Regions from separate parts of the Kitasatospora sp. NPDC001660 genome, predicted to be linked through region 2. Evidence: riboswitches for the same ligand, from Rfam matches in the RefSeq annotation. Region 2 holds a riboswitch; each other region holds the start of a gene.
The links. A riboswitch is a leader RNA that binds a small molecule or an ion and turns the genes downstream of it on or off. The one in region 2 is predicted to bind cyclic di-AMP.
Positions count from the first base shown of each region.

Region 1: it holds a riboswitch for cyclic di-AMP, as region 2 does, so the genes downstream of both, ACWCXH_RS25680 (transglycosylase family protein) here and ACWCXH_RS06400 (NlpC/P60 family protein) in region 2, are expected to answer to the same signal.
Region 3: it holds a riboswitch for cyclic di-AMP, as region 2 does, so the genes downstream of both, ACWCXH_RS08650 (transglycosylase family protein) here and ACWCXH_RS06400 (NlpC/P60 family protein) in region 2, are expected to answer to the same signal.
Region 4: it holds a riboswitch for cyclic di-AMP, as region 2 does, so the genes downstream of both, ACWCXH_RS13395 (LysM peptidoglycan-binding domain-containing protein) here and ACWCXH_RS06400 (NlpC/P60 family protein) in region 2, are expected to answer to the same signal.

Region 1 is NZ_JBSFGU010000027.1:4,843-12,411, forward strand. Features, by position in the region: gene ACWCXH_RS25660 (Ppx/GppA phosphatase family protein) at 1-756, opposite strand, end outside; gene ACWCXH_RS25665 (DUF501 domain-containing protein) at 753-1,421, opposite strand; gene ACWCXH_RS25670 (FtsB family cell division protein) at 1,393-1,887, opposite strand; gene eno (phosphopyruvate hydratase) at 2,005-3,291, opposite strand; gene ACWCXH_RS25680 (transglycosylase family protein) at 3,548-4,507, opposite strand; cyclic di-AMP (ydaO/yuaA leader) riboswitch at 4,513-4,681, opposite strand; gene ACWCXH_RS25685 (cytochrome P450 family protein) at 4,892-6,175, opposite strand; gene ACWCXH_RS25690 (SDR family NAD(P)-dependent oxidoreductase) at 6,443-6,868, shown strand; gene ACWCXH_RS25695 (MazG family protein) at 6,900-7,569, opposite strand, start outside.
Region 2 is NZ_JBSFGU010000004.1:231,615-239,183, forward strand. Features, by position in the region: gene ACWCXH_RS06395 (NlpC/P60 family protein) at 1-78, opposite strand, end outside; gene ACWCXH_RS06400 (NlpC/P60 family protein) at 303-1,382, opposite strand; cyclic di-AMP (ydaO/yuaA leader) riboswitch at 1,444-1,597, opposite strand; gene ACWCXH_RS06405 (NlpC/P60 family protein) at 1,934-2,971, opposite strand; gene ACWCXH_RS06410 (NYN domain-containing protein) at 3,172-4,614, opposite strand; gene ACWCXH_RS06415 (hypothetical protein) at 4,752-5,030, opposite strand; gene ACWCXH_RS06420 (rhomboid family intramembrane serine protease) at 5,233-6,015, shown strand; gene ACWCXH_RS06425 (Lrp/AsnC family transcriptional regulator) at 6,056-6,337, shown strand; gene ACWCXH_RS06430 (aminotransferase class V-fold PLP-dependent enzyme) at 6,341-7,569, opposite strand, start outside.
Region 3 is NZ_JBSFGU010000006.1:11,892-19,460, forward strand. Features, by position in the region: gene ACWCXH_RS08630 (helix-turn-helix domain-containing protein) at 57-923, opposite strand; gene ACWCXH_RS08635 (ATP-binding protein) at 1,342-1,866, shown strand; gene ACWCXH_RS08640 (DUF397 domain-containing protein) at 2,339-2,611, opposite strand; gene ACWCXH_RS08645 (hypothetical protein) at 3,183-4,154, shown strand; cyclic di-AMP (ydaO/yuaA leader) riboswitch at 4,513-4,674, shown strand; gene ACWCXH_RS08650 (transglycosylase family protein) at 4,682-5,974, shown strand; gene ACWCXH_RS08655 (hypothetical protein) at 6,193-6,393, shown strand; gene ACWCXH_RS08660 (LacI family DNA-binding transcriptional regulator) at 6,467-7,486, opposite strand; gene ACWCXH_RS08665 (glycoside hydrolase family 13 protein) at 7,512-7,569, opposite strand, start outside.
Region 4 is NZ_JBSFGU010000009.1:224,510-232,078, reverse strand. Features, by position in the region: gene ACWCXH_RS13415 (flavin monoamine oxidase family protein) at 1-99, opposite strand, end outside; gene ACWCXH_RS13410 (TetR/AcrR family transcriptional regulator) at 773-1,312, opposite strand; gene ACWCXH_RS13405 (GNAT family N-acetyltransferase) at 1,766-2,305, opposite strand; gene ACWCXH_RS13400 (hypothetical protein) at 2,967-3,665, opposite strand; gene ACWCXH_RS13395 (LysM peptidoglycan-binding domain-containing protein) at 4,448-5,182, opposite strand; cyclic di-AMP (ydaO/yuaA leader) riboswitch at 5,190-5,311, opposite strand; gene ACWCXH_RS13390 (hypothetical protein) at 5,866-6,231, opposite strand; gene ACWCXH_RS13385 (maleylpyruvate isomerase N-terminal domain-containing protein) at 6,351-6,980, opposite strand; gene ACWCXH_RS13380 (TetR/AcrR family transcriptional regulator) at 7,433-7,569, shown strand, end outside.

The DNA of each region.
Region 1 (7,569 bases), on a different contig from region 2:
GGCGATCTCGGCGACGCGCTCCCGGGTGATCCGCGAGTGGTGGATCACCGCCGAGTCGTAGGCCGGCAGGCCCTGGGCGATCGCGGACACGGTCGTGACCGTCCCGGCGAGGCCCACCAGGGTGGCCGCACCGGTCAGCGGGACGACCTCCTCGGCCCTGTCCAGCTCGGCCCGCACGTGCGCCCGGGCGTCGGCGATCTGCTCCTCGGACGGCAGCTCGGCACCGCCGAAGTGCCGCTCGGTCAGCCGGACGCAGCCGATGTCCACCGAGCGCGCGGCCTGGACGTCGTCCGCGCCGAGCACGAACTCGGTCGAGCCGCCACCGAGGTCGAACACCAGGTACGGGGCCGGGAACTGACCGCCGGTCAGCTCCTTGGTGGCACCGATGAAGGAGAGGTGCGCCTCCTCCTCGCCGCTGACCACCTCGGGTTCGACGCCGAGGATCTCGCGCACGCCCTTGACGTACTCGTCGCTGTTCTCGGCGTCCCGGGAGGCGCTGGTGGCGACGAAGCGGGTGCGCTCCGGGCCGACCCCGAAGCCGGCGATGACCTCCCGGTACTCCCGGCAGGCCGCGAAGGTGCGGGCCAGCGCGTCCGGGTGCAGCCGGCCGGTCTGGTCGACGCCCTGGCCCAGCCGGTTGATGATCATCCGACGGTCCAGGTCGGTGATCTCGCCGGTCTCCGGGTCCAGGTCGGCGACCAGCAGACGGATCGAGTTGGTGCCGCAGTCGATCGCGGCGACGCGGGTCGCGCTCACTCGGACTCCTGCGCTTCGGTCTCTTCCGCGGCGCGCTTCCTGGCGGCGCGCTCGGCGGTCTTCTGCTCCTTGGCGGCGATCACGGCCGCGTGGTCCTGTTCCTTGGCCCGGTTGCGGGCGACCCGCTCACCGGCCGCCTCGACCTCGGCCGGGGAGACGCACGGGCCCTTGGCCCACCAGTCCTCCAGCATGCCGAGCGCCTCGTCGCCGAGCGGGTTGACGCCCTCGCCGGCCGCCAGCGAGTGGCCGACCAGCACGTGCAGGCACTTGACCCGGTCCGGCATGCCGCCGGCGCTCGGGAAGCCCTCCAGCACCTCGATGGCGTCGCGCCGGGCGATGTAGTCCTCGTGCGCCTTCTGGTACGCGGCCGCCAGCTCCGGGTCCTCGGCGAGCCGGGCGGTCTGCTCCTTCATCACGCCGTCCGCCTCCAGGGTGCCGATCAGCGAGGCGGCCTTGGGGCAGGTCAGGTAGTAGAGCGTCGGGAACGGCGTGCCGTCCGGCAGCCGGGGGGCCGTCTCCACGACGTCCGGGTTGCCGCACGGGCAGCGGTGCGCCACGCCGCGCAGGCCGCGCGGCACCCGGCCCAGCTGGGCGGCGATGGCCGCGATGTCGGCGTCGGGGACGGCGGGGTGGTTCTCAGTGGTCATGGGGGGAGGGGTCTCCAGCAGGGGACGATGGGAGCGGGCGGGTCGACGGCAGGGCCGGGGCGGCCGGGGCCAGGGCAGCGGTGTCGGCGGCGTCCACCGAGTCCCAGATGCTGGAGTACCAGGGCTTGGCCGCCTTCACCGAACTGGTGGCCGTGCCGTCGGAGGGGGCGGGCGGGGCGGTGGAGGACGGGGCGGCGCCCGCTCCGGCCGGATCGACCGCGATGTACGGGGTCTCCCCCGGCATCGCGTAGTGCAACCGGGTGCGGGCCTGCGCCTTGACGTACTCGGGATCCTGCCAGCGGGCCTTGTCCCGGCGCAGCTGCTCGACCTGCTGCCGGGCATGCTCGGCCTTCGCCCGCTGGGCGGAAATCTCGGCGCGCTGGGAGATGAACTGCCGCGTCGGGTAGGCGAGGATCGCCACCAACGAACAGAGCACCAGGACGAGGACGGTCGCCCGGCTCGTGAACCGAGGGCGGGCCGCCAAGCCCGGGATCCTCCAGCCAGCCATCTCCCGTTCCCCTCCTGGTCGCGACGGTGCCCCGCCGTCCACCCTACGGGGTGAACGGCGGGGCACCGGTCAGGCATGCGCTACCGGGAGCGTTCAGCCCTCGTACTTGAACCGCGGGAACGCGCCGCGGCCGGCGTACTCGGCGGCGTCGTCGAGGATCTCCTCGATGCGCAGCAGCTGGTTGTACTTGGCGACGCGCTCGGAGCGGGCCGGGGCGCCGGTCTTGATCTGGCCGCAGTTGGTGGCGACGGCCAGGTCGGCGATGGTGACGTCCTCGGTCTCGCCGGAGCGGTGCGACATCATGCAGCGGTAGCCGTTGCGCTGGGCCAGCTCGACGGCGTCCAGGGTCTCGGTCAGCGAGCCGATCTGGTTGACCTTCACCAGCAGCGCGTTGGCGGTGCCGGTCTCGATGCCCTTGGCCAGGCGCTGCGGGTTGGTGACGAACAGGTCGTCACCGACCAGCTGGACCTTGTCGCCCAGCTTGACGGTGATGGCCTTCCAGCCGTCCCAGTCCGACTCGTCCAGCGGGTCCTCGATGGAGACCAGCGGGTAGGCGGCGACGAGCTCGGCGTAGTACTCGATGAGCTCGGCGGCGGACAGGGCCTTGCCCTCGAACTGGTAGGCGCCGTCCTGGTAGAACTCGGAGGAGGCGACGTCCAGGGCCAGGGCGATGTCGCGGCCGGGCACGTAGCCGGCCTTCTGGATGGCCTCGAGGATGAGGTCCAGGGCCTCGCGGTTGCTGTCCAGGTTCGGCGCGAAGCCGCCCTCGTCGCCGAGGCCGGTGGACAGGCCGCGCTCCTTCAGGACGCCCTTGAGGGTGTGGTAGACCTCGACGCCCCAGCGGACGGCCTCGGAGAAGGACTCCGCGCCGATCGGGGCGATCATGAACTCCTGGATGTCGACGTTGGAGTCCGCGTGCGAGCCGCCGTTGAGGATGTTCATCATCGGGACCGGCAGGACGTGCGCGTTCGGGCCGCCCAGGTAGCGGAACAGTGGCAGGTCGCTCGCCTCGGAGGCGGCGTGCGCGACGGCCAGCGAGACGCCCAGGATGGCGTTGGCGCCGAGCGAGGACTTGTCCGGGGTGGCGTCCAGGTCCAGCATGGCCTGGTCGATCAGGCGCTGCTCGGTGGCGTCGTAGCCGACCAGCTCCGGGCCGATCTGCTCGATGACGGCCAGGACGGCCTTCTCCACACCCTTGCCGAAGTAGCGGTTCTTGTCGCCGTCGCGGAGCTCCAGCGCCTCGAAGGCACCGGTGGAGGCACCCGACGGGACAGCGGCACGACCGGTGCTGCCGTCGTCGAGGCCGACCTCGACCTCGACCGTGGGGTTGCCACGAGAGTCGAGGATCTCACGGGCTACGACGACATCGATGGACGGCACGAGGCATCTCCTTGCGGAAGCAGGGTCCTGCTGACGGTGGTGCGGTCAGCGGGACGATTGCGGAGTCGTTACGACCAGAGCCTAACCGCACGGGGTCCCGGGGCCACGCCGACCTCGGTCCCGTCTCAGCGTGTGGCCGTGCTACTTGCCGGTAGTTCACCTGCCGGCCCCGTGGAATGGGCCGAATGCGGACGAAAGGGGCCGATCCGGGGTCGGCCCCCTCCGCGTGTCGCGCCGTCCGCCGTCGGTCGGGCGGTCAGCCGAGGTGCAGGACCTGGCCGGGCAGGATCAGGTTCGGGTCGCCGCCGACGGTGGCGCGGTTGCCGTCGTAGACGGACTGCCAGCCGCCGGACACGCCTTGGGCGGCGGCGATGGTCGACAGCGTGTCACCGGCGCGGACGGTGTAGTCGTGGCCGCCCTGCGGGGCGGCGGCGTGCGGGGCCGCGGCCGGGGCCTGCTGCTGGGGCTGGGCGTACTGCTGCTGGGCGTGCTGCTGCTGGGCGTGCTGCTGCTGGGCGTGCTGCTGCTGGGCGGCCTGGCCGGCGTACTGGTGGTAGACGCTCTGGTGGCTGGTCCAGTGCCAGGCGCCGTTGCTCTGGTACCAGTACACCTTCGCGTCGGCGTCCCAGCCGGCCTTGCCGGAGAAGCCCGAGGCCTGGGTCTGCTGCTGGGGCTGGGCCTGCTGGGCGTGCTGCTGGTACTGCTGGTGGTACTGCTGCTGGGCGGGCATCTGAGCCGGCTTCGGCTGGGCCGGCTTCGCCGCGGGCTGCTGCGCCGGCTGGGAGTGCTGCTGGGCGGCGGGCTGGGCGTCCGAGGTGTCGACGGCCGCCGGGGCGCCGCCCTTCGACAGGCCGGCCTTCTTCGAGCAGACCGGCCAGGCGCCCGGGCCCTGCGAGGCCAGGACCTTCTCGGCCACCGCGATCTGCTGGCCCTTGCTGGCCTGGTTGGCCTGCGGCGCGTACGCGGTGCCGCCGAACGCCTTCCAGGTGCTGGAGGTGAACTGCAGGCCGCCGTAGAAGCCGTTGCCGGTGCTGATGCCCCAGTCGCCGCCGCTCTCGCACTGGGCGACGGAGTCCCAGGCGGAGGCCGGGGCGGCGGAGGCGCCGGTGGCGGTGAGGATCGGCATCGCGAGTCCGACGCCGGCCACACCCGCGGCGGCGATGGCCTTCTCGGTCTGGGTGCGACGACGGTGACGGCCGGTTCCAACGAACAGCATGAAGGGGTCCCTCTCCGCACGCCTGCGAGGTGAGCTGTCGGGTTCGGACCGGGAGGTGGCCCGGCCGCCGTCTGCGGAAACGATTCCGCTCGGGCGGCTTCACCCCAAGCCGTGGAGGAACGGCAACAAACCTGGTTCCCCCGCCCCTGCCCAGGGTTCTGGTCGGTTTCCCGTGGTGCGGCGGGCAGGACTCGGCGTTCCGCACTCGGGGTCCGCAGCTGCGAACTCCAGGGAGAGTAGACAGATCCTCAGATCAATCACAAGCTCATATCGCAGATATCACACAGACATCACGGCGCGTGGTCGATCGCCTACCAACGGCGGTTGTTTGTCCGGATTGATGGGTGTTCACACCAGGCATGTGGACCGGTTTGCGACGTATCGTCAGCATGGTGGAGCGTCCGCGAGCGCATGCGGCGAGCGGCTCTCGGGACTGAATTCGACCGGTAGTTCACGCAATCCGCGCATGATCAGGCCACCGCGCCAGCGCAGTTCCTCGGGGCTTTGCGCCAGCGCGAGATCGGGCAGCCGGGACAGCAGCGTGGCCAGCGCCGCCCGCCCTTCGAGCCTGGCCAGCGGGGCGCCGATGCAGTAGTGGATGCCGTGCCCGAAACCCAGGTGCGGATTGTCCGTTCGGGCCAGGTCCAGGGTGTTCTCGTCCGAGAAACGGGCCGGGTCCCGGTCCGCCGCGGCCAGCACCACGAGCACCGGGTCGCCGACCGGGATGTCCACCCCGCCGATGGCCAGCGGGCGGGTCGCGAACCGCCACGTCGCGAGCTCCACCGGCCCGTCGTAGCGCAGGAGTTCCTCGATCCCGGTCTCCAGCAGCGCCGTCTCGCCGCGCGCCACCGACTCCTGGAGCAGGCGGCGCTGCTCCGGGTTGCGCAGCAGCGCGTACGTCCCGTTGCCGATCAGGTTGACGGTGGTCTCGAAGCCCGCGAAGAGGAGGATGAACGCCATCGCGGCGGCCTCGTTCTCGGTGAGGTGCTCGCCGTGGTCGCTCGCCCGGATCAGGCCCGAGATCAGGTCGTCCCCGAGGTCCGCCCGCTTGCGGTGGATCAGCTCCAGCAGGTACGCCCGCATCCGCTTCACCGCCCGCCCCACGCCGCCGCGTTGACCGCCGCCATGGCGGATCATCATCCCGGCCCAGTCGCGGAAGTCGTCCTGGTCCTCGGCCGGCACGCCGAGCAGGTCGCAGATCGCGTAGATGGGGAGCGGGAACGCGAACTCGTGGATGAGGTCCGCCGAACCGCGCTGCGCGAAGCCGTCGATCAGACGGTCGGTGAGCTGCTGCACCCGCGGCTCGAACTCGGCCACCCGGCGCGGTGTGAACGCCTTCGACACCAGGCGGCGCAGCCGGGTGTGGTCCGGCGGGTCGATGTTCAGCAGGTGGGTCATCAGGTCCGCCTGCCGCTCCCCCGGGATGCCGACCCGGCCGGTGCGGTGCGCCTGCTCGCTGTGGTGCGCGGGGTTCTTCGACAGCCGGCTGTCCGCCAGCGCCTGGCGCGCGTCCGCGTACCGTGTCACCAGCCAGGCCTCCACCCCGCTCGGCAGCGTGGTGCGGTGCACGGGGGCGTGCTCGCGCAGCCAGGCGTAGGCCGGGTACGGGTCGGCGGCGAACTCCCAGGTGAAGAGCGGCGGGCGGGCGGCGTCGGGCTGAACTGGCATGGGTCGACCGTATCCGGTGGGTCGGGGGCGACTCGCCATCCACGGTGCGTAACCGGCTCGTCAACGGCCCGGGGGCGGCGCATCACCACCTTGCGAACGGTCTGTGGACAGTGCGTGGACAGGCCTTGGACGGGCCTTGGACGGACGGCAGGCGTGAGCCTGGTCACCTGAGGGGTAACCCCTGTTGCGGAGGGTCAGGACGTGCCTACGATCCTCGGCAGAAATCGTGGGCGCCGGTGCGGTGCCGCCCACAGGGAGGAGCGACCAATGAGGGTCAGCGGCGCAGTCGTCGTCATCGCGGTACTCGACGGCGGGTCGGGAGCCGACCTCGCCCGCCGGTTCACCGCGGCCGGCGCCGCCGGAGTGCTGATCGCCGACCAGCGGGTCGCCGTCGCCGAAGACCTCGCCGCCGAGCTCGACCGGCCCGGCTGCCCCGTCGTCGGCGTCGGCGGGGACATCCGCCGCCCCAGCGACGTCGCCGCGCTCGTCGACACCGCCGAGAAGCACCTCGGTCCGATCGACCTGTTCTGCGTCGCCGGACCGGACGGCGAGCGGATCGTCTCCCTCGCCGACCTGCCCGACCACCTCGACCTGGACCGCCTCGCCGAACTCGTCGCCCTCGTCGGCGAGGCGATCGGCGAGGTCGTCCTGCCGCAGCCGCGGACCGCGCAGGACACGGTCTCGGCGGCCTGAGTCCCCGCCCCCTGGTCCGGCCTGCTCCGGCTTATTCCGGCTTGAGCCCTTCCGCCTCGCGGACCGCGTCCCGGTAGGCGCGCGCGGCCGCGCGCAGCGCCGCGTCCACGTCCACCCCGGCGTCGTGCGCCCGCTGCGCCACGGCCAGCAGCAGCCTGCCCGCGGACTGCTCCGTGAGCTCCGCGGGCAGCTCGTACGGCTCGTCCGGCACGCCCTCGAACCCGGCCCTGCGCACCCGCGACACCAGCTTCGCCGCGTACGCGAGCGACGGCAGACCGGCCGGCACGCCGTCCAGCACCGACTCGCGGTCCGCCTTCTCGGCGGCCTTCAGCTGCTCCCAGTTCGCCTCGACCTCGGCGGCGCCCTCCGCCTCGACGTCCCCGAACACGTGCGGGTGCCGGTACATCAGCTTCTCGACGATGTCGCCGGCCACGTCGTCGATCGAGAAGGCCTCGGTCGGGTGCTCCTCGGCGATCCGGGAGTGGAAGAACACCTGGAGCAGGACGTCCCCCAGTTCCTCGCGCAGCGTCTCCCGGTCCCCCTCCTCGATCGCCTCGACCAGCTCGTACGCCTCTTCGACCAGGTACTTCACCAGGCTCGCGTGCGTCTGCTCGGCGTCCCACGGGCAGCCGCCCGGCGAGCGCAGCCGGTCCATCACCGAGACCAGGTCCAGCAGGCGTGCCCCGGGCAGGTCGTACGAC
Region 2 (7,569 bases):
CACGCCCAGGGCGGTGGTGGCAGCCGCGGTCAGCACCAGCGCACGGGCGAGCAGTTGGGAACGGCGGTGCACGGGCATGACGGCAGCGGCTCCAATCCTGCGGACCGGTCCCGCCGCCGCACCGAAGCGGGCGGCCCTGAAGCGGGAGTCCGGTGGCAGACGTTAGCGAGTCCGGGCAACCGAGTCCAAACCCCTGCCAACCCGAATATTTGACACCGAATCGGACATCAGTCCAACAAGAGGAAACACCGCAGGCCCGGCCCTCCGTGAGGAGGACCGGGCCTGCGGGGGCCGAGCGGGGATCAGACCCGCACGATGGCCGAGAGCGGCATGTTGGAGACCGCCTCGTAGCGGACGCTCGCGCCCGGCTTGGGCGCGTGCAGCACCTGGCCGTTGCCGGCGTAGATGCCCACGTGGTGGGCGTCGCTGAAGAAGATCAGCAGGTCGCCGGGCTGGGCCTGGGAGAGGTCCGTGCCGATCCGGGTGCCGGCGTTGGCCTGCTCCTGCGAGGTGCGCGGCAGCGAGACGCCGGCCTGGTCGAACGCCCAGACCATCAGGCCCGAGCAGTCGAAGGCGTTCGGGCCGGTGGCGGCCCACTGGTACGGGTCGCCGACCTTGGTGGCGGCGTAGGACAGCGCGGCGGCACCGTGCGAGCTGCCGGGGGCCGGCTTGGCGACCGGCGAGGAGGACGGCGCCGAGCCGAGGTCGGTGCGGCTGGTGTCGCGGGAGGCCCGGCTGGCGTCCTGCTGGGCGGCGGCGGCCTTCGCCGCGGCGTCCGCCTTGGCCCTGGCGTCGGCGGCGGCCTTGTCCTCGGCCGCCTTGATCGCCTGGCGCTCCTGCTCGGACAGGGTGTTGAAGAGGTCCTGGGCGGCCTTGAGCTTGGCCTGGATCTCCTCCTTGGAGGCCTTCAGCTGCTGGGTGGTCGCGTCCAGCTCGGCGAGCTTGCCCTGGGCCTCGTTGCGGTCCTGGTCCAGCTTGCGCTGCTGGTCCTGGAGCTCCTTCAGCTGCCCCTTCTGGGTGCTGCCGGCCTGGTTCAGGGCGTCGGCCTGGCTGAGGAAGTTGTCCGGCTTGGAGGAGAACATCAGCTGGACGGTCGGGGATATGCCCCCGTTGCGGTACTGCTCGCCGGCGATCTGGGCGAGGCCGCCCTGCAGGTCGGTCACCTGGGCCTGCTGGCGGGCCACCTGGTCCTGCAGGCCGCTGACCTGCTTCTGCAGCTCCTGCTGCTTGGACTGGGCGGCGTTGTACTGCTCGGTCGCCACCTCCGCCTGCTCGTTGAGCTGGTCGACCTGTTCCTTGACCTGGTCCTTGGTCGGCGCCGGGTCGGCGTGGGCGCCGGACTGCGCGGAGAGGGCGACGGCTGCGGCGGCGACACCGGTCATGAAGGACACTCGGGCGCGACCGGCGGGCTTGGGACGACGATGGGACGCCACGAAGGCGGACTCCTTCTTCCTACGGCCGCCTACCGGGTGAGCTGACGGGTTCGGGCCGGAAGCATGCCCTACGACGCCTCACGGCCGTTCCACCGGCCGACCTGGCGCCGATTCACCCCGGAGGAACGTGGTTCCCCGGCTCCGCTCCACAGCGCCCCCGACCACTGGGCTCCCCGTCGGACAGGCGCTTCGACCTGCCCCGCTGCTTCACGAACTCGACGGAAACCACCGCCGCCACCCTGGCTGGGCGATCGACAGTGCGGTGGTTCGGAGCACGACCCTAGTAACTGAACCGTGATCCGTTCAAATCCTTGTCAGAAAAAGGGCGTAAAAATGCCCAAGTTCATTTGTGAAGATGACAGAAGGTGATCGCAGCAGTACGCAAAGCTGATCCCTTGTCACGCGGCGGCTGTGAAACGCGCACAAGCGAACGTGCCACCCCGGCTCGGGAGGTGGCACGGATCACAGGGCCTTGCGGCCGGCCTCGGCGTGTCGGCGCGTCAGACCCGGCGGATGGTGTTGATCGGCATCGCGTCGGCCTTCATCACCTTGACCACGTCGCCGGTGTGCGGCGCGTGCACCACCATGCCGTTGCCGATGTACATCGCGACGTGGTGCATGTCGCCGCCGTAGACCACCAGGTCGCCGGGCTGGGCCTGGTCCAGCGAGGGCACCGGGGTGCCGTAGTGGCCCTGCTCCTGCGAGGTGCGCGGCAGCGAGACACCGGCCTGGCCGTACGCCCAGAGCATCAGGCCCGAGCAGTCGAAGGTGCTGGAGCCGGTGGCGCCCCACACGTACGGCGAGCCCTGCTTGCTCATCGCCTTGGCGACGGCCACGGCCGCGTACCCGCTGGCCGGCGGCAGGCTGCTGAGGTCCACCCGGTCGGTGCCGCGCGAGGCGCGGTCGTCCTGGGCCTGCTGGGCCTTCAGCGCGGCGCGCTCGGAGGCGCTGAGCGAGTTCATGAGGTCCTGGGCCGCCTTGAGCTTGGCGTTGACGTCCGCCTTGGCCTGGTTCAGGTCCTTGGTGGTGGAGTCGAGCGAGGCGAGCACCGCGGCGGCCTCGGCCTTCTCCTGGTCCAGGCGGCGCTGCTGGTCGAGCAGGCCCTTGAGCGCGTCGGTCTCGGTGGCGGTGGCCTGCTGCACGCTGGAGGCCTTGTCCAGGTAGCCGGACGGGTCGGAGGAGAGCATCAGCTGGACGGACGGGTCGATGCCGCCGGTGCGGTACTGCTCGCCCGCCACGCCGGCGAGACCGGTCTGGAGCTGGGTCATCTGCTCCTGACCGCGGGCCACCTGGTCCTGCAGCTGGTCGGCCTGCTTGCGCAGCTGGTCGGCCCGCTCCTTGGCGCCGTTGTACTTCTCGGCCGCCTGCTCCTGCTCCTGCTGGAGCTCGTCGATCTGCGCCTTGACGTCCGTCTTGTTCGGCTGCGGCGCGGCGTGCGCGGCGACCTGGGCGGAGAGTGCGACCGCGGTCGCAGCGGCAGCAGTGAGCACGGAGACCCGCGCGCGGCTCGGCTGCTTGGGACGGCGGTGGGAGGCCAAGGGACCGGCTCCTTCTTCCATGGACTCACCTGTTCGGGTGAGAAATCCGGAAAATAGGTTTGACGCCAGACCCTAGTGAAGATCTAGGCATTCCGCCACTCCCCCGAAGGCGTGAACCCCAGCCCCTCAAGTGACTTCACCAAATCCGCACATCACCGCAAACCGGACGCTGACCAGGCATCATCCCCATCGGCACGGAATCAGGGCCGCGCCAGCCGGTTCAGCAGCAGAACCGAGGCAACGGGGCGCGCGCCGGCCTTCCGCACGCCCTCCGCGACCTCCCGGTCGGTCGAGACCACCACGACCGGACGGCCCTGCGGCTCGGCCCGCACCAGGCGCCTGATCAGCTCGTCCGCCGTCTCCCCGGTCCGGCTGAAGCGCACCCGGACCCCGCGCGGCGGCGCCATGATCACCGGCACGTCCAGGTCCTGCCCGTCGAACACGCACGTGACCTCCGCCTGCGTGCGCTGGGCCAGCATCGCCAGCCCGCCCAGCAGCCGCAGCCGCTGCTGCTCCAGCGGCAGCGTCGGGTAGCCGGTCTTCGTCACGTTGTAGCCGTCCACCACCAGGTGCACCTGCGGGATCGCCAGCAGCTGGTCCAGCAGCGCCGGATCGTCCTCCGCCAGCCCGCGCCGGGCCACGTCGTGCGGCGAGGCCGAGCCCGGCACCACCGCCTCCACCAGGTCCGCCGGGCGGATCTGCGACACCGGCAGCGCCAGCTCGCGCTGGAGCCCCTGCGCCGAGTGCAGCACGGTGTCCAGCAGCAGCCGCAGGCGCATGTCCTCCACGCTGCGCCCCTCACGGGCCGAACGGCGGCCCTGCTCGGCCGCGTTCTCCAGCTCGCCGACACGGTGCCGCAGCCGCCGCGCCTCGCTCTCGGCCGCGCTGCGCTCGGTCGCCGCCTGCGTCCGCAGCGCCTCCAGCTCGCCGGCCAGCCGACGGGTCTCGGCCTGAGCCCGGCGGGTGTCGCTCTCCAGCGAACGCACCTTCTTGCGCAGCGAGTCGGCCTCCCGCCGGACGCCCTCGGACTCGGCCCGCTGCCGGTCCAGGTCCGCCCGCGCGGCGGCCCGCACCTCCGCCAGCTCGGCCTGCAGCTTCTCCACCAGCCGGGCCGCCTCCGCGGCCGCGCCCTCGGCGCCGACCCGCTCCGCCTCCTCGCCGGCCTCGGCGACCAGCCGGCTCCAACCCGCCGACCGCACCAGGTAAGCGGCGGCGGCGACGTCCATCGGATCGGCGGCGCAAGGGACGCTTCCCGACTCCAGCGCCTTCACCAGATCCGGCTGGCCCAGCCGCAGCCGCTCCGCTATCCGCACCCGGAAGGCCGGCTCCGACTCCAGCGCCGCGGCGATCGCGGTGGCCGCGTACTTGGCCCGCCGGGCCGGAGTGAACTTGGCGTACTGACGGAGGCTCTGCGGCAACTCACCCGGCGGCAGCCCGCCGAGCGCGTCCGCGGCCAGGCCGACCACCCGCCGGCGCACGCCCTCCGGCAACGGCCGGTGGAGCTTCTCGACGGGCCGACCGGCCTCCGGCTCCGCGGCGGGCTCGGACGCGACGGCCCCCGCGACGGTCCCCGCCGCCTCGGCGGCCGGCTCCGCAGCGGGCTGCCCCTGCGGTCCGGCGGGCTCCCGCGCTGCGTCCACCACGTCCTCGGCTCCGATCCTGGTCCAACGGGCGCGGCCCCGCGGCCGCCGGCCCTGTCGTCACGCTCCGTGCGTCTTGTCTGTATTGTCCCGTGCGGTGGACGGCCACGCCCTGCGCCGTCCACCGCACCGGCGGGGCCTCAACCCTGCTCGGCCGCGACCTCTGCGTTCTCCGCCTCCGGGCCCTGCGCCCCGGGGCGGGCGACCAGCTCGACCTGGTCCACCGCGTTGCACCAGCGGCAGCGCACCGACTCGATCGTCTCGCTCAGGACTTCGGTCTCCTCGACCTTCGACTCGCCGGCCAGGTCGAAGTGCAGGAACTCGGTCACCCGCGCGGTGCGGGTCACGTCGAAGCGGGTGAGGTTGCTGCACAGGGTGCAGCGCCAACGCGTCTCGGCGGTCGGAGCGGGGACGGTCATCGGGGGTCCTCTCGGGTGGTCCCTGGGTGGGCTAGGCGCTCCCCCCGGAGCCCCGGCATCGGCGGCGGGAGGCGGGAATGCCCGCCCCAAGCCTATTGCCTGGGGCAACCATCACGGCCACCGGTTCGAGCGATCGAGATCGCTAGTCCACCTGCCGTACAGCGCGGTGTTGCCAAGGACCGACGGAGGGATGCTTGGCCGCATGGCGCTCGCGGCCCCCGGCCACACCGACACGCGGGACGGCGGCCCCGCGGTGCCCGCCCCGGCGGTCACCTACGCCCTGATCGCGGTCAACACGCTGGTCTTCCTGCTCGGCCCGGCCGCCGGACTCAACCCCCTGTACGGCACCGGGCAGGCCCAGGTCTGCGCCGAGCAGCGGTACGAGCAGCGCTGGGGCGCCGTCCCCGCCGAACTGCTGGCCGGTCACCCGCTGACGGCCGAACAGCTCGCCGAGGCCCCGGACCCGGTCCCCGGCTGCCCGGCCGCCCCCACCCCGGGCAAGCGTCCGGCCGTCTCCGTCCTCACCGGCCTCTTCGTGCACGCGGGCTGGCTGCACCTGGCCGGCAACCTCCTCTTCCTCCACGTCTTCGGCCCCACCGTCGAACGGCGGCTCGGCCACGCCCGCTTCCTCCTCTTCTACCTGGCCGCCGGGAGCCTCGCGACGTACGGCTTCGCCCTCGCCGAGGCGCACTCGCCGCACTCGACCCGCGTCCTGATCGGAGCCTCCGGCGCGATTTCCGCGGTCCTGGGCGCCTACCTGCGCTTCCACCCGCGCTCCCGGGTGACGACGCTCGTCCCGCTGCTCCTCTTCCTTCCGCTGCGGTTCCCGGCCTGGCTGGTGCTCGGCCTCTGGTTCGCCCTGCAGTGGTGGTCGGTGCACTCGGCCGGGCCCGGGGTCGCCTACCTCGTCCACGTGATCGGCTTCTGCGCCGGCTTCCTGTACGCCTGCACCGTGGTCGGCCGCCCCCCGAGACGGCCCGGCTGATGCCCGATACGCTGGCGCCACCCCACGAAGGAGCCCGACAGTGATCACCGCCATCGTCCTGATCAAGACCAGCGTCGACCGCATCCCGGAGATCGCCGAGGCCATCGCCTCCATTGAGGGGGTCAGCGAGGTGTACTCGGTGACCGGCGGCTACGACCTGGTGGCGATGGTGCGGGTGCGCAGGCACGACGACCTGGCCGACGTCATCCCGGGCCGGCTGAACAAGGTCCCGGGCGTCGCCCACACCGAGACCCAGATCGCCTTCCGCACCTACTCCCAGCACGACCTGGAGGCCGCGTTCGCGCTCGGCCTGGACGAGTAGCCTTCAGCCCGCGCGCCGACCCCGGTCGATCTGCACAGTGGCGACGCAACGGCCGCCCTCGTTGCGGTAGTTCCACGCCGCGCCGTCCGTGACCAGCTCGCGGACGGCGGCCAGGAAGCGGTCGATGTGCTCGTCCGGGGTCCCGGCGCCGAAGCTGACCCGGATGGCGTTCAGGCTGCGCTCGCCCGGCAGCGACGGCTCCGGCGCACCGCACGCGGAAACAGGACCGGGCGCCACACCGGACGCATCGCCGAGGAGCGTGCGCACGAGCGGGTGCGCGCAGAACAGCCCGTCGCGCACCCCGATGCCGTACTCGGCGGAGAGCGCGGCCGAGAAGTGCGAGCTGTTCCAGCCCTGGACGACGAAGGACAGCACGCCCACCCGAGCGGAGTCGGCACCGAACAGGCTCAACACCCTGACCTGCGGGATCTGCGCCAGCCCGGCCTTGAGCCGGGCGATCAGCGCCTGCTCGCGGGCCTCCAGCGCGTCGAAGCCGGCCTCGCCCAGCGCCCGGCAGGCGGACGCGATGGCGTAGGCGCCGATGACGTTCGGCGAGCCGGCCTCGTGCCGGGCCGGGCCGGTGTGCCACTGGACGGCCACCGAGCCGTCGTTCTCCCGGGCCACCGTCCGGGTCGCGCCGCCGCCGGCCAGGTACGGGTCGGCGGCGTCCAGCCAGTCCGCCCGGCCGGCGAGCACGCCGGCGCCGAACGGCGCGTAGATCTTGTGGCCGGAGAAGGCGATCCAGTCGACGTCCAGCTCGGCCACCGAGATCCGGTGGTGCGGGGCGAGCTGCGCGGCGTCCAGCACCACCCGGGCGCCGTGCCGGTGCGCGGTCGCGGTCAGCTCGGCGACCGGCCACAGCTCGCCGGTGACGTTCGAGGCGCCGGTGACGCACAGCAGCTTCGGGCCCTCGGGCGCCGCGGCGAGCGCGGCGTCCAGCGCGGCGACGGCCTCGGCGTGCGAGCGCGGCGCGCGCAGGTAGGTGACGTCCAGCCCGGCGTGGGCCCAGGGCAGCAGCGAGGCGTGGTGCTCGGTCTCGAACGCGAACACCCGGGTGCCGGCGGGCAACGCGGCGGCGAGCAGGTTGAGCGAGTCGGTGGTGGCCCGGGTGAAGACCACCTGGTCGCCCTCGCGCAGGCCGAGGAACTCCTCGACGGTCCGGCGGCTCTGCTCGAACAGGTCGGTGGACAGCTGCGAGAGGTACCCGGCGCCACGGTGCACGCTGCCGTAGT
Region 3 (7,569 bases), on a different contig from region 2:
CCGGCCGTTCGTCCGACCGTTCGGGCCCGGACGTTCCGGCTCCGGCGGACGCAGGCTCAGCGTTCCTTCAGGATCGAGGCCAGCAGGTCTATCGTGCGCTCGGGCGTGAGGCTGTCCACGCAGAGCCGCTCCATGACCTGGATGTAGGCGTCGACGTCGTCCCGCTTGTCGAGGTAGAGCGCGCTGGTGAGCTGCTCCAGGTAAACGACGTCGGCGAGGTCCTGCTCCGGGAAGCGCAGGATCGTGAACGCGCCGGACTCGCCCGCGTGCGCGCCGAAGCGAAACGGCATGACCTGGATGACGACGTTGGCCTGCTCGGCGACGTCGATCAGGTACTGGACCTGGCCGCGCATCACCTTGGGCCCGCCGACCGGGCGGCGCAGCGCGGCCTCGTCGATGACGGCCCACAGGCGCGGGTTGTTGCCCTCGGTCAGCAGCTTCTGGCGGCGCAGGCGGAGGCTGACCCGCCGTTCGACCTCCTCCTCGCTGATGACCGGCCGACTCTGGCCGAAAACCGCCCGCGCGTACTCCTCGGACTGCAGCAGTCCCGGGATGAACTGAACTTCGTACGTACGGATCAGCTGCGCGGCCTCCTCGAGGCCGACGTAGGTCTGGAACCAGCCCGGCAGGACGTCGTTGAAGCTGTGCCACCAGCCGGACTTGTTGGCCTCGCGGACCAGGCCGAGGAGGGCCTCCCGCTCCAGGCCGTCGTCCACGCCGTAGAGGCTCAGGAGGTCGGCGACATCGCGCTCCTTGAAGCTGACCCGGCCGAGCTCCATGCGACTGATCTTGGACTCGGAGGCGCGGATCGCGTAGCCGGCGTCCTCACGGGTGATGCCGCGCGCTTCGCGCAGGCGTCGCAGCTGTGAGCCGAGGAGGATCCGGCGGACCATCGAGCCGCCGCCCGGCTGAACTGTGGTCATGCGGTCGATACCTCCACCTAGGGCAAACAGCGCACAGTCTGCCATCAGTTGAGCGCTCACGGTGCCGATACTGACGGATGTTCCTATCAGTTCTGCACTCCACACACCAGGATGCACGTGCATCCGGCGCTTGCATATGCCAATAGTGCGACTGCACGTGAATCGACTCTTGCATCTGCAGTGAGCGCAGAGGACCATGGTGCACGTGCACCTGCACATCCCTGGCAATCCCGCGGGCTCCGCGTCGACCCCACGCGCGACTCCGTGCACCAGCCCGGCAGCGTCCCCCGCGCCACCGGGCGTTCGTGTGCGCGCGCGCCTGGTCGAGGAGGGGGCCGTGCGGCCGAGCGAGTCGGAGGTGACCGGCATGACCCCGGCGGGTCCAGCCGTGTCCGCCCCCTTATGGGAGGAGCTCTTCATGAGCACCGGTACGGCTTTGGCGGTTGACCCCCTTGTGGTCACCTGTACGCTCGCTCCTCGTTTCGAAGCCGTCAGAACCGCGCGTGACTTCGCCAGAACCGCCCTGCAGCGCTGGGGGCTGATGGAGTTGTTCGACGACGTCGCGCTGGTCGCGTCGGAACTCGTGACCAACGCGCTGCGGCATGCGATCGGCGCACGGCCCGACCCGGTGGGCGGCGCCCTGGGCGAGTACGACTTTCCCACACAGCCCACCGTGGACGGCAGGCTGCCGATCCGAATAAGCCTCGTGCACCGCGCGCCCCAGATCGTCTGCGCGGTCAGCGACCCGAGCAGCATCGGCCCGGTCACCCGGGAGGCGGACTTCGTGGCCGAATCCGGCCGCGGGCTACACCTGGTGGACTCGTTCAGCCACTCCTGGGGCTGGCACCCGCTGGGTGGCGGCAAGGTCGTCTGGGCGCTGTTCGAGGCCGAATCGGAAGCGGCGAGCTCCGAACTCGGTGGCCGGCACCGGCGCTCCGCCTAGTGGCGGACGGGCACGCACCCCCGCAGCGCGGGCGCGCGTCCCCGGATCGATGGACACCCCGGGAGGGTCGAAACCCCGGGACGGAGCGGCAGTTCACCCCGGCCGGGCTCGCGCCGGAGACCCCCGGGAACCCCGCAGCGCACCCGCGACGACCGGTGCGCCCTCGGCGGCCGACGGGCCGTCGGAGACCGGCGGGCCCCCGAACGCGCGGAACGCCAGGAGCGTGGAGCGCACGGAAGACCCGCGGAGTGCGCGGAGCGCGGAGAAGGCACCGAGCGCGCGGTGCGCGGAGAACACGCGGTACGCGGACGCACCGCAACGCGTGGAGGCCGACGCGAAGAAGACAAAGGCCGTCGCGGTGTCAGCACCCACGACGGCCCCCCGATGGCTCCGAGAACGGAGCGGTGGCCGGCCGGACGGACGTCCGGACGAGTGGCCGGTCGATCGACCGGACGAGTGGCCGGACAGCCGGTCAGACGGCCAGGTGGTCGAACTCCCCGTCCTTGACCCCCAACAGCATCGCGGCGATCTCGGCCCGCGTGTAGATGAGCGCCGGACCGTCCGGGAAGCGCGAGTTGCGCATCGCCACGTCGCCCCCCGGCAGCGCGGCGAACTCGACGCAGTTTCCCTGGGAGTTGCTGTGCAGGCTCTTCTGCCAGACCACTCCCTCCAGCTCGGTGGCGGCAATCCCGTTGTAGGGACCGTACGAGCCGCCCAGGTCCTGCGAATCGTGCGAGTCGTGCATAGAAGTCTCCCGAAGAGCCCCGGAGTTGTGGTCCAGCGCGGCGCCCCCGGCACCCGCCGAACGAACGGGCCGGCCCCGTACCAGCCCGGCACAACGCCTCACTTGACGCGATGATAGCTGTTGTGCACGTGCATCAGCACGAGACGTTGCAGGTGCACGAGGCCTTTCGCCACCCGACCTGAACCCTTCACGGACCCTTCTCCTGGCGGTACGTAAACGGACATAGTCGACCGAACCGGCCGGCTTCCGATAACCGGCCGTGAGCGGCCCCCCGCTGAATGTTGATCTTCGAAAGCCGGGAGTCGCACCCTCGTGACACTCCGTCAGGCCGCCCGTCCACTGTGAGACATCTCACGCGCCACGGGTGCAACGCGACGCCCCGCCCGCCGCGTCTCCTGGAGATACCGGCGGACGCGCGGGGGTTGGGGCAGGCATGTCCGGAATGTGACCTAATGACCGCTCATCGGCCCGCGCACGCGAGCCTTTCGCGCGCCACACACACGACGCTCGCGCGAAACCGGCACGGCAGCCGACTGCAGCCCTGACGGGCCGATGTCCTACGATCTCCGCCATGAGCACCGCAGCCATCCCGGGCGCGCCACTGCCCGTCCGCACCCCAGGCTCCCGCGCGCGGGGGCGCCACCGCCGCCCCGAGCGCCCCGAGATCCCCGCCGGCTCCCCGGCCCTGGTGCTCGCCGTGCCCGCGACCGCCGGGCCCGAGTCCCGCTCGGTCGTCGAGGAGCTCCTCTCGATCGTCCGCAGCGAGCAGAACGGCGTCGAGACCGCGGTGGGCTACCTCCCCGGCAACCACACCGAGGGCGCGGACGACCACGAGCGCAGCGTCGGCGAGCTGCTGGCGGCCGCCGCCGAGGCCGGCGTCCCGGCGCCGATCCTGGTGCCGCTGGTGCCCGGCCCGCACGGCTTCCTGACCGAACTCCACGCACTCGCCGCCGAGCACGGCGCCCACGTCACCGACGCGCTGGGCCCGCACCCGCTGCTCGCCGAGGCCGTCCACGTGCGCCTGTCCGAGGCCGGACTGGCCCGCGCCGACCGCGCGCGCCTGTTCGCCATCGCGACCGCCGCGGACGGCGTCGTACTGACCACCGTCGGCGGCGAGGACGCCGCGGCGGCCGCCGGCATCACCGGCGTGCTGCTCGCCGCCCGCCTGGCCGTCCCGGTCGTCGCCGCCGCGCTCGACGTGCCCGGCTCGGTCGCCGCGGCCGTCGCGCACCTCAAGGAGACCGGCTCGCAGCGCCCCGCGCTGGCCCCGCTGGTGATCGGCCCGGAGGCGGACTCCGAGCTGCTCGCCGCGGCCGCCGAGGAGACCGGCTGCCCGTCCGCCGCGCCGCTCGGCGCGTACCAGACGGTCGGCCAGCTCATCGCCTCCCAGTACCTCGCCGCACTGCCGGCCCCGTCGCCGGAGGCGCTGGCCGCCGCGCAGGCCGAGGCCGAGGCTGCGGAGGCCGCCGCCGGGGGCTCCCACGCGGCCCACGCGGCCGGTGGGACGGCCGCCGGGGCAGCCGAGGAGTCTGCCGGCGAGTAGCAGGCACACGCTCGAGAAAGGGCTCGGAACGGCTGCGTTCCGGGCCCTTTCGGCTTGCGCCATAAGGGAATTAAGAACCAAATATGTAAAATGTCCGTTTTGTAAATATTTGCACCTTGGTGACGCTCTGTCATTCCGATTCTGAGATCCCGCCAGCTGTACACATCCATGGGCCAATTGCAGGAAGACGATCATTTCCGATCATGAGGAGCTGAATTTTTGGCAGTTTCCGATAACCCGTGATGCACATCACAGATATTTGCAGTTTGAACTTAAGTCTGCTTAACGTGCTCCCCGTTCGTGACCACACGAACCCAGCTCATCCGCAACGCCGAGTCCTGCCGTCGGGTGCGCTGGCAGCGCGAAAACGCACCACGGCAGGAGCGGGGGACCCACAGGTAAGTCGCCCCGGACCGCTCCACGGAACGGTTCTGGGCTAGGGGTGAAGCCGCGCCACAGCGCGGCCGGGCAACTCCAGCCCGAATCCGACAGCTCACCTCGCAGGCGTGGGAGAGGACCGCGTCTTCATGCTGCCCACCAACGGCACCCGCCTGTCCAGCCGCACCCATCGCGTCATCGCCGCCCTCGGCGTCGCAGGCGTCGGCCTCACCATCCCCTGCCTCTCCTCCGGGACCGCCTCCGCCGCCTCCGTCGCCACCTGGGAGAAGGTCGCCCAGTGCGAGAGCAGCGGCGACTGGAGCATCAACACCGGCAACGGCTTCTACGGCGGGCTGCAGTTCACCTCCAGCACCTGGGCCGCCTTCGGCGGCACCGCCTACGCCCCGCAGGCCAACCAGGCCACCAAGGACCAGCAGATCGCGATCGCCGAGAAGGTCCTCGCCTCCCAGGGGCCCGGCGCCTGGCCCGTGTGCTCCGTCCAGGCCGGCCTGACCAAGGGCGGCGCCCCGGCCGCCGTCGACACCTCCGCCGGCGCGACCGCCGCGAAGGCTGCCGCGCCGGCCGCCAAGCCGGCTGCCCCGGCCGCGAAGCCTGCCGCCCCGGCGCAGGACCAGGCCCCGGCCGCCGACAACTCCGCCAAGGGCAACTGGGCGCAGAAGCGCCAGGGCTGGACCCAGAACGGCACCCAGACCAACGGCTCCGACTACACCGTCGTGGCCGGCGACTGGCTGTCCTCGATCGCCGACAAGCACAACGTCAAGGGCGGCTGGCAGCGGCTGTTCGAGCTGAACCGCGGCATCCTGACCGAGGGTCCGGACATCATCTACCCGGGCCAGCACCTGACCTTCGGCGACCCCGCCCAGGCTCCGGCCGGCCAGTCCGGCGACTTCAACTGGTTCGACCGCTCGCAGAAGTCGGGCCAGTCCTCCGCCGGGAACGCCGTGAACGCCCAGCCGGCCGCCGAGACCCAGACCCTGGCCGCCAAGCCGTCGACCAAGCCCGCCGCCAAGCCCTCCGCCCAGGCGCAGGCCAAGACCCCGGCCCCTGCCCCGGCCGCCACCGGCACCATGGCCGCCGCGGTCAACTTCGCCAAGTCGCAGGTCGGCCAGGCCTACGTGTACGGCGGCACCGGCAACGGCGGCTGGGACTGCTCGGGCCTGACCCAGGCCGCGCTGCGCGCCGCGGGCATCTCCGTCCCGCGCGTCGCCGCCGACCAGGCCGCCGCCAGCACCCACGTCTCGCTGGACAGCCTGCAGCCGGGCGACCTGCTGTTCTGGTCCAACAACGGCCAGAACTCCGGCGTCTACCACGTCGCGATCTACATCGGCGGCGGTCAGTACGTCGAGGCCGCCAACCCGAGCTCGGGCGTCCGCCTGCAGACCATCGCCAACTGGGCGCCGGACTTCGCCGGCCGCGTCTGACGACGGGTAGCAGATTGCGGATGACGGCAAACAGGTAACAGATTTCATCATCTGTTCGCTGTCATCTGTCACCCGTCCGCCCCGGGGAGAGTCTGGTCGCTCCTCCCCGGGGCTTCGACGTCTCCGCGCATCCGCGCCTCCGCGCCTCCGTGTCTCCGCGTGGTCAAACTCCGGACCAACGGGCATGCTTCTGCTCCGCACCCGAGGAGGAGTCACCCATGGCCCACGTCACCGTCGCACTCGACGCGAACCTCGCGATCGACGCGATGATGCTCTCCGGTACCAAGAACCCGCAGGACGCCGTCGAACTGATCCTGCGCGACTACCTTGCCCGTGGCCGCCGCACCGAGACCCGTACCGGCGAGGCCGCCGACGGCCACCGCCTCACCGCCGACCGCCCGGCCGTCCAGGAGGGCTGACCCTGGGCACGCCGAAGGGCCCGGAGAGCAGCCGCTCTCCGGGCCCTTCGCCGCAAGGCACCGGACCCCGCGCTCAGCGCGCGCAGGCCCCCGTGGAGCCGCGCATGACCAGCTCCGGCTGGAACATGAACTCCCCGCGCTGGGCGGCGTTTCCGCCCACCTCCTCCAGCAGCGCGTCCACCGCCGCCGTCGCCATCGCCTCGACCGGCTGGCGGACCGTCGTCAGCGGCGGCTCCGTGAAGGCGATCAGCGGCGAGTCGTCGAAGCCGACCACCGACACGTCCTGCGGCACCGAAAGCCCCCGCTGCCGCACCGCCCGGATCGCCCCGAGCGCCATCATGTCGCTGCCGCACACGATCGCCGTGCACCCCTTGTCCAGCAGCGCACCGGCCGCCGCGTGCCCGCCCTCGACGCTGAACAGCGTGTGGTGGACGAGTTCCTCGGCCTCCTCCTGCGTCCGCCCGAGGACGGCCTGCATCGCGGCCGTGAAACCCTCGATCTTGCGCAGCACCGGCACGTACCGCCGCTGCCCGACCGCCAGCCCGATCCGCTCGTGCCCGAGCTCGGCCAGGTGCTGGACGGCCATCCACATCGCGGCCCGGTCGTCCGGCGAGATGAACGGCGCGTCGATCCGCTCGCTGAAGCCGTTGATCAGGACGAACGGCACCCCGCGCCCGGCCAGCCGGGCGTACCGGTCGTGGTCGGCGGTGGAGTCGGCGTGCAGCCCGGAGACGAAGACGATGCCCGCCACGCCCCGGTCCACCAGCATCTCGACCAGTTCGTCCTCGGTGGACCCGCCGGGCGTCTGGGTGCACAGCACCGGCGTGTAGCCGTGCCGGCTGAGCACCTGCTCGATGACCTGCGCGAGCGCGGGGAAGATCGGGTTGCTGAGCTCCGGCGTGATCAGCCCGATCAGCCCGGCGCTGCGCTGGCGCAGGCGGGTCGGCCGCTCGTACCCGAGCACGTCGAGCGCTGCCAGCACGGTCTGCCGGGTGGCGGCGGAGACGTTCGCCTTGCCGTTGAGCACGCGCGAGACGGTGGCTTCGCTGACCCCCGCCTGCGCCGCGATGTCTGAAAGTCGCGCCGTAGTCACGGGCCCAGAGCCTATTGCACCCACGTCAGACCGCCCACCAGCCGGTGCTGTCCGGAGCGAGCACCGTCTCGCCGCCGTCCACC
Region 4 (7,569 bases), on a different contig from region 2:
CCCGTTGTCCCCGTTGTCATCGCAGGCGGACAGGGAGGCGAGAACGGCGAGGCTGGGCAGGCCCAGGCCAACGCTCCGCAGGAAGTGTCGGCGTTGCATCGTCATGGCTGTTGACCGATCTGCTTTCTGACACGGGCCAATACGAGGGTGTCGCCGAACGCTCCGTTGCGTTCGTCGGGCCGCCTGTGGGCGGGGAAGCCGCGCAGGCTTCAAACGAGCACCCCGTCTTACCGGGGGAGGCCTCCGCGCCGTGGGGGGGTGTCGGCTCGCCGGCCCGTCGGCGTACGCCGAGTGGGACGCCGACCAGCAGCAACCCGCCCCGCCGGTGAGGTGAGGCCGATGCAACAGAGGATACTTTGACACAGCAATGTGTCAACAGAGGCACTGATGGCTGGCTGATGGATTCGAGCCGTTCCCACCGGGCATTCGATGCTCGGGCCGGCTTACTGGGCGGATGCCCAGGAATCGATGGTGACTGCCCTGCGGTCGAGCGGGGATTGCGCGGGCGGTTGCGGTCACTGCCGTGGGGGTGGCGCTGGACGCCGCCCACCACTTCGTCAACCCGCAGGAGTGCGGCGGCCGCCACTGCGGGTCGTCGTTGGCGCGGGTCGCGACACGAGATCCCGTCGCGATCGACCTGGGCCGCAATCGAGAGGCAGTCCATCACGCCACCGCGAGCCCGCGACGCTGGACCGCCACAGGCGCGGCCGGCCGGGCGGCGCCACGCACTCGAGGATCGGGAGCGCCGACCGCTTCGGACCCCGGGAGGCGGTCAGGCGGCCGCGCCGTGGAACAGGATCGCCGTGATGAAGTCCGGAGCCTGGCGGGGACCCATGTCGCCTTCGAGGGTCAGCTCCCATGCGGTCTCGGCCAGACCGCAGAACGTCGAGGCCAGCCAGGTGGCCGGCATGTCGTTGCGCAGCAGTCCGGCCTTCTGGCCGCGCTTGAAGAACCTGACGGTCCGGTCGAAAATCGAGTCGGCCCGGGCGCTGGCCTCGGGTACGCCGAGGACGTCGGGTTCGACATAGACGAGGTTCCACAGCTGGGCGAACGGCGGGTATTCGGCGGCCAGGGCGGCGAGCACCTGCTCCATGGGGTCGGTGTCGGCCTCGGCACGGGAAAGGGCCCGGTCGCAGTCGTCGAGGATCTTCGCGGCCATGGCCTGCACCAGGTGCTGACGGGTGGGGAACAGGCGGACCAGGGTCGCCCGGCTGATACCCGCCCGCTTGGCGATGACCTGCATGGACGCGGCCCGGTCCTTGGCCAGGACCGGAATCGCCGAGTCCAGAACCTCCGTCGCGTCGGTACGCATCGCCGAGCCAACTCCCCACGCCTCTGTTGACACATTGATGCCTCAATGTATCCTCTGCAGTATCAGCGTCATTGTACTGAAGAGAGGGGTTACCACGGTCCCCCTCGGTCCGACCTGCTCCTGGTGATGCGCGGCCACGAAGGCCCGCCGTGCCCTGTGTCCGCCAGGGCCCGGCGACGGAATCGGCGATGCGGCCCGCCTGCGCGGGCTCGGCATACTTCTCGCCGCCGCGGAGGCTGCCGCGCCCGACCTGCCCACCGGACTGCCGAGTCCAAGAACACCGCCACCGGCTCCCCGAACGGACCAGACCTCGCCCCCTGCACCCCTACCTGCCCGGCCCCGCACCGGAGGTCATGCGGTTCGGCTCCTCACCGGAGTGACCGCCGGTGCCAGAAGAGGCCGACAACCAGGGGTATGTGGAAAAAACGGCGCGTCAGCGGACCGCCCCGGCCACTACGTCAGCGACTTCGCCAGCGTCTCGAAGCGCAGGTCCGCCCGGCGCGGGATGCCGACGCTCTCGTCGCCGTACGGGAACGGGCTGTAGACACCGGTCCGGCGGTAGCCGCGGCGCTCGTACCAGGCGATGAGGTCGGCGCGCTGCTCGATCACCTTCATCTCCAGCACGGCCACGCCCCACTGCTCCCCCGCGATCCGCTCGGCCTCGGCCAGCACCGACCGGCCGAGGCCGCCGCCCTGGCGGCCGGGTTGCACCGAGAACATGCCGAAGTAGGCGTGGTCGCCGCGGCGCTCCAGCTGGCAGCAGGCGAGCAGTTCGCCGTCCCGCTCGGCGACCAGGACGACGCCGTCGGGGTGCCCGACCACGGCGGCGACCTTGTCGGCGTCGGTGCGCGGCCCGTCGAGCAGGTCGGCCTCGGAGGTCCAGCCGGCCCGGCTGGCGTCACCGCGGTAGGCGGACTCGACGAGGGCGACGAGCGCGGGCACGTCCGCGACGGTCGCCGGGCGGTAGGCGAGCGGGTGGTCGGTCTCGGCCATGGGGGGCGGTCCTTCGTCTTGTCTGTCGCGATCGGCCCAGGTGGGACGGCCTTCCGGGCATCGTGCCACAGCCGTCCCCACCCCATGACGGACGGGACCTCCGGACAACGGGCGGACGGGTGGGGCGCGCGGTGGCGGCCCTGAAGGGTTTCTTTACCGGCATACGGCGGCTGAGCAGCGGCTTTGCAGGCGCCCGAGTCCCGAGCATGATCGCGGTTCGTGGGTCATTCCCCTACCCGCCGCAAGTCAACTCCTCGGCAGAGTACGGTGACCCGGGAGCTCAGCCGCCGAGGATCAGCCGCTCCAGCGCCGCCCGGGCACGGGCGTCGGAGCTGGCCGAGGCTCCTTATGCGCAGTTACGGACGCGGCGACAGGAGGGTCGGGTTCCGCCGCCCGACGCGACGGCCCGCCACCTTGGCGACCTGGGCCGACGCAGCCGGGTCAAGGCCGTTGAAGGCGCTGTCGGTGACCTTGTAGTCGGCGGACGTGCCCTGGCCGCTTCCTTGTCCATGGCCTGCTGGGCGGAGTGCCCGGTCACGGTCAGACCGGTGATCAGGGCAAGCCCGATCTTCAGGGCCGAGGCCGTGGCCCCGACCGGCGGCATGCGAGGGCCGGGCGCCGCCGCGCCGGCGTAGCCGGCCGTGGCGGGCCTGGACGGGGCTCACGTGGCGGGGAGGCTGTTCGCCATCTCCCGGAAGCGGGCGGACGGCCGCATCATGCCGTTGTCGCCGACGTTCAGGTTCTCCAGCCAGCCGTCCCGGTACCAGAAGATCGACGAGGTCAGCGGGGCCGGGTCGTTGATCTGGAGCTCCTTCGACAGGTCGATCATGAAGCGGATCGCGGTCAGCGACGAGCCGCTGCGGATCGGCGCCGCGCAGAACGCGTTGTTCGTCGGCAGGGTGACCAGCGCGCCGTGGGGCAGCTCGGCCCCGCCCAGGGCGTTCTCCAGGCGCAGGGCCTGGGCGGCGCCGGGCCACACCCCCGTCCCGTTCACGGCGTAGAGGACGTCGCCGTTCGTCGCGTTGAAGGACTGGCGGTTGAGGTGCTCGGTGGCCAGGTTGGCGAAGGCCCGCTCCCAGAGCTCGGCCCGGCTGACGCTCCACTGGTCGGCGGCGTGCTCGGCTATCGACAGGGCCTCGGTCTTCCCGCCCCGCTTCCCGCCGTTCACGCAGAGGACGACCGACAGCTCATCGTCGACCTGCCGGGCCATGGGGTCGGGGCCCAGGGCACGGGTCGGGGCGAACAGGAGCCGCAGCCGGTCACGGACCTCGAAGACCGAGATCTCGGCCAGCGCCTTGCACGGGCCGTGCTCGTCGCACAGCGGCTTCGGAAGGTTCTTGCGGTTGCCGAACAGTGGCATGGGTGGCTCCCCCGGGTCGGTGCGGCAGTCGGACCAAAGCAGCAGCATCCCACGGGAGTTCACTACCGTCCCCTGGATCACCCGATTCTCGGACCACGCCCGGACAGCGTGTCAGCCGGCCGGATGTTCCCACGGGTGTGCCCGCCGCAATCTGTGCGGCCGACACACCCCTTCGTGGGCCGCCCCCGGCTTGCCGCGGGTGCGCTTGCCGGATCCGGCACTGGTGTGCAGGTCCAGCATCATGGGGATCAGCAGCGTCTCGGCCCTGGCCACCCGCCACCGCACCACGCTCACCCGGGTGGGCCGGCCGGTGCGGGTCACCACCGGTCGCCGCCTCGCCGGCGAGGGCTTCCCCGCCGGCGCGGAGGACACGGTGGTGGTGCTCGACGGGCGGGCCGCTTTCACCGGCCTCGACACCGAGGGCGTCCACCTCCACTACGGCGCCTGCCTCGGCACCCCGGACGAGATCCTGGTCGTCGGCCCGGACGAAACCGGCGCCGGGCCGACCCGGCGGGAGCTGGGGGGACGAGGACCTCGCCGTGTTCGCCGAGCGCCTGGCGCGCTGCGGCGCGGCGGACTGACCGCGCCGCGGTCCCGTCCGGACCCCGGGTACGCCGACGGCCCGGCTCACGCACCGCAACGTGAACCGGGCCGTTCAGGTGGCCGCTTGGCAGCCCGCCCGCCGACCGGACGTCCGGTCGGCGGGCGGTACTCGCCCGGACCCACCGGTTCGAACAGGCCGATCAGGTCCGATCAGGCCGTACTGATCGGGAGAGGTCCGATCAGTACGCCTGGTGCACCTGCCAGAACGCCCAGGCGGCGTTCGGGCTGCCGTAGACGGTGTTCATGTACTGCAGGGCCCACTTGAGCTGGGTGGCGGGGTTGTTCTGCCAGTCGGAACCGGCCGAGGCCATCTTGTTGCCGGGCAGCGCCTGCGGCAGGCCGTAGGCACCCGAGCTCGGGTTGGTGGCGTGGACGTTCCAGCCGCTCTCGTGGCTGATGATCTGGTCGAACGAGGCCAGCTGGTTCGCCGGGACGATCGAGGCGGCGAGCGCCTGCAGCGCGGCCGGGGTGTTCGCGACCGGGGCGGCGGCCAGCGGGCTGGCGGCAGCCGGCTTGGCCGCAGCCGCAGCGGGCGCCGGCGCAGCCGGGGCCTGCGCCGGGGCGGCCCCGCCCAGGGTCAGGTGCTGGCCCGGGTAGATCTTGTCCGGGCCGTTGGTCAGCACGGACTTGTTGAGGTCGTAGAGCTTCTGCCAGCCGCCCTGCACGTTGTGCGCGGTGGCGATCTTGGTGAGGGAGTCACCGCTCCGGACGGTGTAGCCGGCGGGCGCCTGCGGGGCGGCGGCCGGGGCGGCCTGGACCGAGTGCACCGGGGCGGACGTGACGGGGGCGGCGTTCGAGGCGGTGGCGGCGACCACCGGGACGCCGGCGCCGACGCCGACGACCACGGCGGCCGCGACGATGCGCTTGATGGAACCGGCAGCGAACAGGCTGGGGCGAGCGTTGACGGGCAGCATGAAGTGCGATTCCTCTCCCACGCCTGCGAGGTGAGCTGTCGGGTTCGGGCTGGAGCAGCCCGGCCGCGCAGAGACGCGGCTTCACCCCTAGCCCCGCCGGGACCAGCCCGGATGAGGCGACTTACCTGTGGGTCCCCCGCCCCTGCCGTGGTGCTTCATGGGTGCACGTGCCCGCCCGGTCCGGCGGCAGGATTCGGCGTTCCGGAGAGCGGGGTTCGTTTCGTACAGAGACGAACGAGAAGGACCGTAAACGGCACGGAGCCAATAGCACAAGCCTTCGTGAGCCGGGTCACGTCCCGGCCGGATTGTCCGAATGATCCGCAACATTCCTTGGTAACGATGCGGTAACAGCCCTATGAGTGCGCGTCAGTGCGGGCCGCCGGGCCCGGTGCGGCGGCCACCGCCCGATGGCGCGCCGTGCGGCCCGGGCCAGATCCTGTCCGGCTCGGGCTGGAACCGTGAGGTGCGGGCCGCGCCGCCCAGCGCCGCGAGTCCCAGCACGCGGCCGGGTCGCAGGTGCAGCGCGACCGCGCCCGCTTCACCGCCGAGACGGACTGACTGACCGCACGCCCCCAACGCCGTCGAACTCCAGGCATCCCACGGGCCATCGCCGCCGCTGCCGCCCGCACGACAGGAGCCCCTGGGTGGCAGGCCGGCCTGCCACCCAGGGGCTCCTGCGCTTCTCAGCGCGGGTCCACGAGCTCCTGGGCGAAGACCGTCCCCAGCGGCTCGGGACCGACGTACTGCTGGCAGTTGCACTGGCGCGGCTCGAACTGCACCGGCCGGCGGTCGGCGTCCCACGCGGTCGGCGCCTCGACCTCCTCGTGGCAGCGGCCCTGCTTGTCGTGCTTGGCCAGGTGGTGCGTGCAGCCGCAGACCGGCTCGGGCGGGCGCTTGGCCGCCTCCAGAGCGGCCCGCTGGCGGTCCGCCGCCTCCAGCAGCTCCAGCTTGCGCTCGTGCCGGGTCTTCATCGCCCGGCGGGCGTTGTTCGCGACGTACCCGCCGCCGTACAGCACTGCCGGCGCGATCCACCATACGATGTCGAACATCGACCGCTCCCCCGTCTTCCCCGAATTCCCCGCTGCGGAGTTCCGGCGCACATCGTACGCCTGACCTGCGGAGAAGGACCCCACGGGGGAGCCCACGGAGCGTCAGGCCCAAGGGCGGATCAGCGGATCACCGGGAGCACCGCGGCGCCCGAACGGCCGGAGGCCGCCTCGATGAACGCGACCGGGTCGGCCACCTCGGCGAGCAGCGCGCGGGTCGCGTGCAGGGCCGCGTCGGCGGGCGGCGGGCCGCCGACGACGGCGATCAGGTCGAGCAGGTGGACGGTCGCCTCCATGAGCGCCACCTCGGCCAGCGCGCCGATCCGCACACTGCCGAGCAGCGGGTGGGCGGCCACGCTGTCCGGCGACAGGTCCGCGTAGCCGGCCAGCGCGGCCGGGCCCTCGACCTCGAACCGGGCGATCAGCCCCGCCGGGTCGGTCGCGGCGGCGGCCTGCTTCGCGACATCGGCAACGTGCCCCGCGGCGGTGTGCGCGAGGCCGCCCGGCTGGTTGAAGTGGCGCAGGATGGCAGCGCCGGTCTCCACGTTCGCCGGGCCGTCGACGATGGCCCCGCGCAGCTGCGTGAACGATTCGGCGGCGGGCGCCACGTGTGCGAACAGGTCCAGGACCGTCCAGCCCGGCAGTCGGGTGTCCCGGGCCCACGCCTCGCCGTCCAACCCCTTGCCGCGTTCCGCCCAGGAGTGCCAGGCCTCGGCCAACAGCTCGGTCGTGGGAGCGATTTGACGGGACATTCGGTCTCCTCTGGAGCGGCACGGACAACGTACGTTCACCGTAGCCGAACGACCCGGAAACCCGGTTGCGGGGGGGGCACTTGAGGTCCGGCGATCGGGGCATGACCAGCGCCCCCGAAGCGCTCGCCGGGCGAAGCGAGGCGGGCGGCGTGAGTGAGCGAAGCGAGGCAGGTGCATGAGCGCCGAGCCGGTCGCGGGGCTCCTCGCCGGCTACGGCATCGCCGGCCCGGTCGGGCCGTCGCGGCCTGCCTCGTGGCGCTCACCGCCCGCGCGCCCGGCCGCTCACGGCCCCTCGCCTCCGCGGCGGTGATCGGCGGCCTCGCGGCGCACCTCGCCGCCACGGCGTCGTGATCGCGTCCTATTCATCTCGTTCAGTAGCATATTTACCTTGTATCCTGGTTCTGTATCCCTCTGCACCCCTTCTCTGACCCCCACCATGGAGGAGAGCGGACATGGCCGAGCAGGACGGCCCCGGTCAGGACGGCCCCGAGAAGCGGGCGCGCCTGAACCGCCCGCTGGTGCTCCGGACGGCCGTTGCGCTCGTGGACCGCGAGGGGCTGTCGGCGCTCACCATGCGGCGACTGGCCGG